DNA from 3 places in the Pseudomonas sp. 3MAES_34.3B genome. Region 3 is predicted to be linked to each of the others. Evidence: riboswitches for the same ligand, from Rfam matches in the RefSeq annotation. Region 3 holds a riboswitch; each other region holds the start of a gene.

Region 1 (2,191 bases), 400 kb from region 3:
AAGCTGCCGAGCCGGGCGGCGGATTCAAAACCGCGCAGGGCGGTGAGGGGAAGGTGGGCAAACACCGGGTTTAGCCTCATTAGGGGTGGGTCAAATCTACTTGCTTGCACCGCCGGGCTCAACCATCGAAGCTGCGCGCATGTTCACGGGAGTTTTGACATGCAAGGCGCGAAACGCAAAATCGTCCAGGCCGTGCTCTACGAAGCGGGAGCCCTGATATTCGTGGCACCTGCCCTGGCCCTGCTATTTGGCCAGGGGATGGGGCACTCCACCGTGCTCTCGGTAGTGATCAGCACCGTTGCGCTGGGCTGGAACATGCTGTTCAACCATCTGTTCGAAGCGTTCGAGCGCCGTCGGGGCTGGCATGCACGTACGCCCTTCAGGCGGCTGCTGCATGCGGTGGGCTTTGAAGGCGGCCTTACGGCCATTCTCACCCCGGTAATGGCTTACGGCCTTGGCGTGGACCTGATTACCGCTTTCCTCACCAACGTAGGGCTGTTTGCCTTCTTCTTCGTTTATGCCTACGGCTTTCAATGGGTGTTTGACAAGGCCTTCGGGCTGCCTCGGCAAACAATGTTCAACGCCAGTGCATGCCCCGGCGCGGATTGACCTGTGGGCTGGCACTGCGTAGGCTTGCCCCTCGAGGTGCTTCCAGGGGCAATGCCTGCTGAAGCTAAGATGGGAACGCGGTAACAAGCCGCGGCTGCCCCCGCAACTGTGAGCGGTAAAGCCTGGCCAATGCCACTGCCTTCGGGGCGGGAAGGCGCCAGGCCGCCATCGGGTGTATTGCCCGGGGCGCCGCAAGCCAGGAGACCTGCCTCGTGCCGATCCTTTTATTCAACCGGGCGGGGTGATCCGGTGCGAACCTGCCCAGGCGCCGCCTGCGGTGCCTTCGCGCCTGCCCGCCACAGTGCCAGGGCCACCCATGAAAACGCTCAGCAAGCTTCCCGTTACCATCGTTACCGGCTTCCTTGGGTCGGGTAAAACCACGCTGCTTCGTCACATTCTCGATAACGCCGAAGGCCGGCGCATTGCGGTGATCGTGAACGAGTTCGGCGAGCTGGGCATCGACGGCGACCTGCTCAAGCAGTGCAGCATCGGCTGCACCGAAGAAGAAGCCGCAGGGCGCGTGTTCGAGCTGGCCAACGGTTGCCTGTGCTGCACCGTCCAGGAGGAATTCTTCCCGGTGATGCGTGAATTGGTGCAGCGCCGCGGCACCCTGGACCACATCCTTATCGAAACCAGCGGCCTGGCCCTGCCCAAACCGCTGGTGCAGGCCTTCCAATGGCCAGATATTCGCAATGCGTGCACCGTTGACGCGGTGATCACCGTGGTGGATGCCCCTGCGGTGGCCGCCGGCACCTTCGCCGCCTTCCCTGAAGCCGTGGACGCGCAGCGCCGGCAGGACCCGAACCTGGACCACGAGTCCCCACTGCACGAGCTGTTCGAAGACCAACTGGCCAGTGCCGACCTGGTAATCCTGAACAAGGTCGATCTGATCGACGCGCAAGGCCTGGAACGCGTGCGTGCTGAAGTGAGCGAAGAGCTGCCGGCCGCGGTGAAAGTGGTCGAAGCCAGTGCCGGGCAGCTGCCGTTGGCAGTACTGCTGGGCTTGGGCGCCGAATCGGAAGCGCACATCGATGGCCGCCTTACCCATCACGATCAACACCATGATGGCGAAGAAGCGGACCACGACCATGACGCCTTCGATTCCATCTGGGTCGAGTTGCCGGAAGCGCCAGAAGCTGCATTGATGGCGGCGCTCGAAGGCGTGGTCCAGCGTCACGACGTACTCAGGGTGAAAGGCTTTGCCGCCATCCCCGGGAAACCCATGCGCTTGCTGGTACAGGGCGTAGGCAGCCGGTTCGACCGGCATTTCGACCGGCCGTGGGCTGCGGGCGAGGCCCGGGTAAGCCGGTTGGTATTGATTGGCCAGGCGCTGGACGGTGGCGTGCTGCGCGATGAACTGACCCAAGCGTTGCGCGGCTGACCGATGCACCTGCTACGCACCCAGCCCGGCGGTTTCGTTCCGGACGACAGCATCGCGGACCTGGGCCAGAGCCCGGCTGAACTGGTAATCCTGTGCAGCGGCGATTCCCACCTTGCCCTGTTGGCCGAAGCGGCGAACGGCCTGCCGGGGGACTACCCGAGCGTGCGCCTGGCCAACCCGATGCAGGTGCAGAACCACGCC
Region 2 (2,191 bases), 380 kb from region 3:
GTTACCCAGCGCTGCCTGAGCGAACTCTGCGAACGGTTGCTGGGCGACTTCACTCCACCGATCGTTACCGCCGAGCACGAGCTTCGCCTGGGGCTATGCATCGGCATCGCCCAGGCACCGATAGACAGCACCGATGCCGAGGAGCTGCTGCGCCTGGCCGATATTGCGCTGTATGAAGCCAAAGGGAGGGGCCGCCACAGCTGGCAGCTGTACAACGCCGAGATGAAGACCCGCATCGAGGAACGCAGGCAGCTGGAGCAGGACCTCAAGCGCGCCGTGCAACATGATGAATTCAGCGTGGTGTTCCAGCCGCGTTTCGATATCACCGGCGCGCGTATTCTCGGCGCCGAGGCGCTGGTGCGCTGGCAGCACCCGGAAAAGGGCCTGCTCAGCCCTGCGGTGTTCATTCCACTGGCAGAGGAAACCGGCCTCATCGTCGCCCTCAGCGACATTGTGATGCGCCGCGCCTGCGCGCTGGTGGCCACCTGGCCCGAGCCGGTGTTCGTATCGGTGAACCTGTCCTGTATCGAATTCATGCGCAGCGACCTGGTCGCCCGTATCGAGCGAACCTTGGCGGGCACCGGGCTACCAGCCTCGCGCCTGGAGGTGGAAGTGACCGAAAGCGTGATGATCGACAATGCCGACGGGGCCCTGGCGTTGATGGTCCAGCTCAAGAAGCTGGGCGTGAAATTGTCCATGGACGACTTCGGCACCGGGTATTCATCACTGAGCTACCTCAGCTGTTACCCGTTCGATGGCATCAAGATAGACCGCAGTTTCGTGATGAACCTCAGCGACCCCAAGGCCAACAACCAGGCGATTGTCAGCGCGGTGGTGGCCATGGGCAAAAGCCTGGGCATGGTGGTCACTGCCGAGGGTGTGGAAACACCCGAGCAGCTCGAAGTGCTTGCCACTTTGGGCTGCGACCAGGCCCAGGGTTACCTGCTGGGCCGCCCCATGCCCCCTGACGCCCTGGCGACCTTGCTCCTGGCGCAGCATGCCGTGACCGCGCAAACCGAGGCCAGCTGTTAACCGGTGTATTGCCCCGCGGTTGCCAATCCTTTCGTTTCGGTTACTATCGCCCCGCCGGTTTCCGAGAGGAACTAACAGGGAATCCACCAGGCCACGGCCTGAAACGGAACTGCCCCCGCAACTGTAGGCGGCGAGCGTGCTCTACACAGGCCACTGGGAACACCCGGGAAGGCGTGGGCACGCCACGACCCGCCAGTCAGGAGACCTGCCGGCCATCCATACAACCACTGACCGGCGGGGTGCCCGGGAAGGGCATTTCCGTGACCCCGGCCATTGCCAGGCAGGGCTTGCGGCCATGTGCTTTCCAGCGCTCGCCGTGATGGCCCAACGCTGGAGACCTGCCGTTGAACATGCTCTGCCGCCCTGCCCTCACCCTGTTGCTTGCGTTGCCAGCGGCTGCCCTGGCCGCGCCGGTGCACTACCCGCTCACGGTTGAAAACTGCGGCAAGGCGCTCACGTTCACTCAAGCCCCCCAGCGCGCCGTGACCATTGGCCAGGCCGGCACCGAGCTGCTCTATGCGCTAGGGCTGGGGGACCGGTTGGTGGGCACTTCGCTGTGGTTCGATCAGGTACAGCCCGAGTACGCGGCGCAAAATGCCAAGGTGGAACGCCTGGCGGACAACGAACCGAGCTTCGAGGCGGTGCTGGCCAAGCGACCACAGCTGGTGGCGGTGCAGTTCGAATGGATGGTGGGCCCCCAGGGCGCAGTGGGTACCCGGGAGCAATTCCACGACCTGAACATTCCCACCTACCTGCTGCCTTCAGACTGCGAAGGCAAGGACAACCTCAAGGGCGCCGACGGTACCCGCCTCGAAACCTTCGATATCGCAAGCCTGTACAAGAGCGTGCGCCAGCTGGCCGACATCTTTGACGTAACGGCGCGTGGCGACGCACTGGTGGAGCAGTACAAGGCCCGGCTGGCGCAAGCGGTTACCCGCGCCGGGCAACACCCGGGTAAAGACGTTTCGGCTGTGGTGTGGTTTTCCAGCGCGGACCTCGCCAGCGACCCCTTCGTGGCAGGAAGAAAGGGCGTGGCAGACTTCATGCTCAGCACGCTAGGCATTCATAACGTGGTGGAGTCCAACGAGGAATGGCCGACCGTTGGCTGGGAAACGCTGGCCCGCGCCAACCCCAGCCTGATCGTGATCGCCCGCATGGA
Region 3 (2,191 bases):
ACCGATGTGTGGGCCATCGGCGATGTGACCGGCGAACCAATGCTCGCGCACCGGGCGATGGCGCAAGGCGAGATGGTGGCCGAGCTCATCGCGGGGCACCGTCGCGAGTTCACGCCCCGGGCGATCCCGGCGGTGTGCTATACCGACCCGGAAATCGTGGTGGCGGGGCTTACGCCGGAACAGGCCGGCAGCCAGGCGCTGGTTGCCAGCTTCCCCTTTGCCGCCAACGGCCGCGCAATGACGCTGGGCGCGACTACCGGCTTCGTGCGGGTGGTGGCACGCGAAGATGACCACTTGATCCTCGGTTGGCAAGCCGTGGGCCCGGGCGTGTCGGAATTGGCAGCTGCCTTCAGCCAGTCTCTGGAACTGGGCGCGCGGCTTGAAGACATCGCCGGTACCATTCACGCCCATCCCACCTTGGGCGAAGCGGTGCAGGAAGCGGCAATGCGCGCGCTGGGGCATGCATTGCATATCTGAAATGGACCGTCAGGCGCCAGAACCCGCTGCATAGAGCGGCTGGCGCCATTATCAAAAACGGTGATTGTTGCCAGCACAGTGTTCAATTTCTCGAACGGCGCGTGAGGCGGTTTACTAACCCCAACGAAAAGCCACTTCATCACCCAACGAGGACACGAACATGAAAACCGCATTCGCCATCGCCGCCCTGACCGCTGTATTCGCCACTGGCGCCTTTGCACAGGATGGTGCCGACCGCGCCGTTACCGCTAATTTGCCGGTCGAAACCTACCACTACGGCATGCAGCTGGATGTCCAGAAAATCATCTCCAAGACCGACGTCAGCAACAAAAGCGGCGTGGTACCGGTGACCATGGTTTACCAGGACAGCAAAGGTGAGCTGCACAAGGTGCAATACCTGCAACAAGGCGGCTACGACGACCGCGCCAACGGTTGAACCACCGCGTTGCACCCAAAGCCCCGGCCCTCCCGGGGCTTTTGCTTTTGCGCGCAGGTGTCGGCCCGCGCACCTTCGATTTGACGTTCCTACCTTGGCATGCTTTCCTTACGCCTTTCGTTCGGGTGCCCTTCGCAGGGTGAAACGGGAAACCGGTGCGCCGCAAGGCCAGTCCGGTGCTGCCCCCGCAACGGTAAGCGAGTGCGTTTCCAATCCACTGTGCACAGGCATGGGAAGGGGGAACGAACCGGCCGGCTTCTGCCTGCCCCTCGCAAGCCCGGAGACCGGCCCGATCGACATCATTGACACCTGCGGTGGGCGGGCTGTCCGATCTCCGCTGTGCGGAGGCTCGGCGCCTGCTCGTCACTCACCTGAGGGAAGCGCCATGTCCGCCCATACTGCTAGCCACGTTATTACTCGCCCCGCCTCCACCCTTGCGCAACGCGTTACCGCGGCGTGCTTCGCTACCCTGCTCGGCGCCGGGCTGGTGTATTTCGCCGGTTTCTCACACATCCCCGCCGTGCACAATGCCGCCCATGACACCCGCCACAGCGCAGCCTTCCCTTGCCACTGAGGGCATGTTCATGATGACGCGTATTCTGCGCACCGCTGGCTTCGCCGGCCTGTTCGCGGCCCTGCTGCTCACGTTCATGCAAAGCCTGTGGCTCAGCCCGTTGATCCTTCAGGCTGAAACCTACGAGACCGCAGCACCGGCTACCCATGAGCACGGGGCTCTGGGTGCCGCCACCCATGAGCATGAACACGAAGCAGCGGCGTGGGAACCCGAGGACGGCTGGCAGCGCTTGCTGTCCACTACAGGCGGTAACCTGGTGGTCGCGGTGGGCTTTGCCCTGATGCTGGCCGGCCTGTACACCCTGCGTGCACCCGGGCGCACCGCCGAGGGGCTGCTATGGGGCCTGGCGGGCTATGCGGTGTTTACCCTCGCGCCTACCCTGGGGCTACCGCCGGAATTGCCAGGCACTGCAGCGGCAGACCTGACCTCGCGTCAGCTGTGGTGGATCGGTACGGCAGCGTCAACTGCCGTCGCGTTGGCGTTGATGGTGTTTTCCCCGAACTGGCTGCTGAAAATAGCGGGTGCGGTATTGCTGGTCATCCCGCACATCATCGGCGCACCGCAACCGCCCACTCATGAAAGCCTGGCCCCTGAAGCGCTCGAGCATCAGTTCCGCTGGGCCGCGCAGGCCATCAACGTGGTGTTCTGGCTGGCGCTTGGCCTGGCCAGTGCCTGGTTGTTCCGTCGCGCCCCGCAGGCCTGAC

The links. A riboswitch is a leader RNA that binds a small molecule or an ion and turns the genes downstream of it on or off. The one in region 3 is predicted to bind cobalamin.
Region 1: linked by a shared signal. The riboswitch ahead of cobW (cobalamin biosynthesis protein CobW) and the one ahead of AC3Z8Y_RS12515 (CbtB domain-containing protein) in region 3 are both predicted to bind cobalamin.
Region 2: linked by a shared signal. The riboswitch ahead of AC3Z8Y_RS14030 (ABC transporter substrate-binding protein) and the one ahead of AC3Z8Y_RS12515 (CbtB domain-containing protein) in region 3 are both predicted to bind cobalamin.

What each region holds. Positions count from the first base shown of each region.
Region 1 is NZ_CM176960.1:2,402,393-2,404,583, forward strand. Features, by position in the region: gene AC3Z8Y_RS10725 (LysR substrate-binding domain-containing protein) at 1-65, opposite strand, end outside; gene AC3Z8Y_RS10730 (PACE efflux transporter) at 160-609, shown strand; cobalamin riboswitch at 627-836, shown strand; gene cobW (cobalamin biosynthesis protein CobW) at 926-1,990, shown strand; gene cobN (cobaltochelatase subunit CobN) at 1,994-2,191, shown strand, end outside.
Region 2 is NZ_CM176960.1:3,188,300-3,190,490, forward strand. Features, by position in the region: gene AC3Z8Y_RS14020 (bifunctional diguanylate cyclase/phosphodiesterase) at 1-1,032, shown strand, start outside; cobalamin riboswitch at 1,071-1,259, shown strand; gene AC3Z8Y_RS14025 (hypothetical protein) at 1,229-1,384, opposite strand; gene AC3Z8Y_RS14030 (ABC transporter substrate-binding protein) at 1,383-2,191, shown strand, end outside.
Region 3 is NZ_CM176960.1:2,804,194-2,806,384, forward strand. Features, by position in the region: gene lpdA (dihydrolipoyl dehydrogenase) at 1-477, shown strand, start outside; gene AC3Z8Y_RS12510 (DUF2790 domain-containing protein) at 638-913, shown strand; cobalamin riboswitch at 1,020-1,220, shown strand; gene AC3Z8Y_RS12515 (CbtB domain-containing protein) at 1,299-1,487, shown strand; gene AC3Z8Y_RS12520 (CbtA family protein) at 1,498-2,190, shown strand.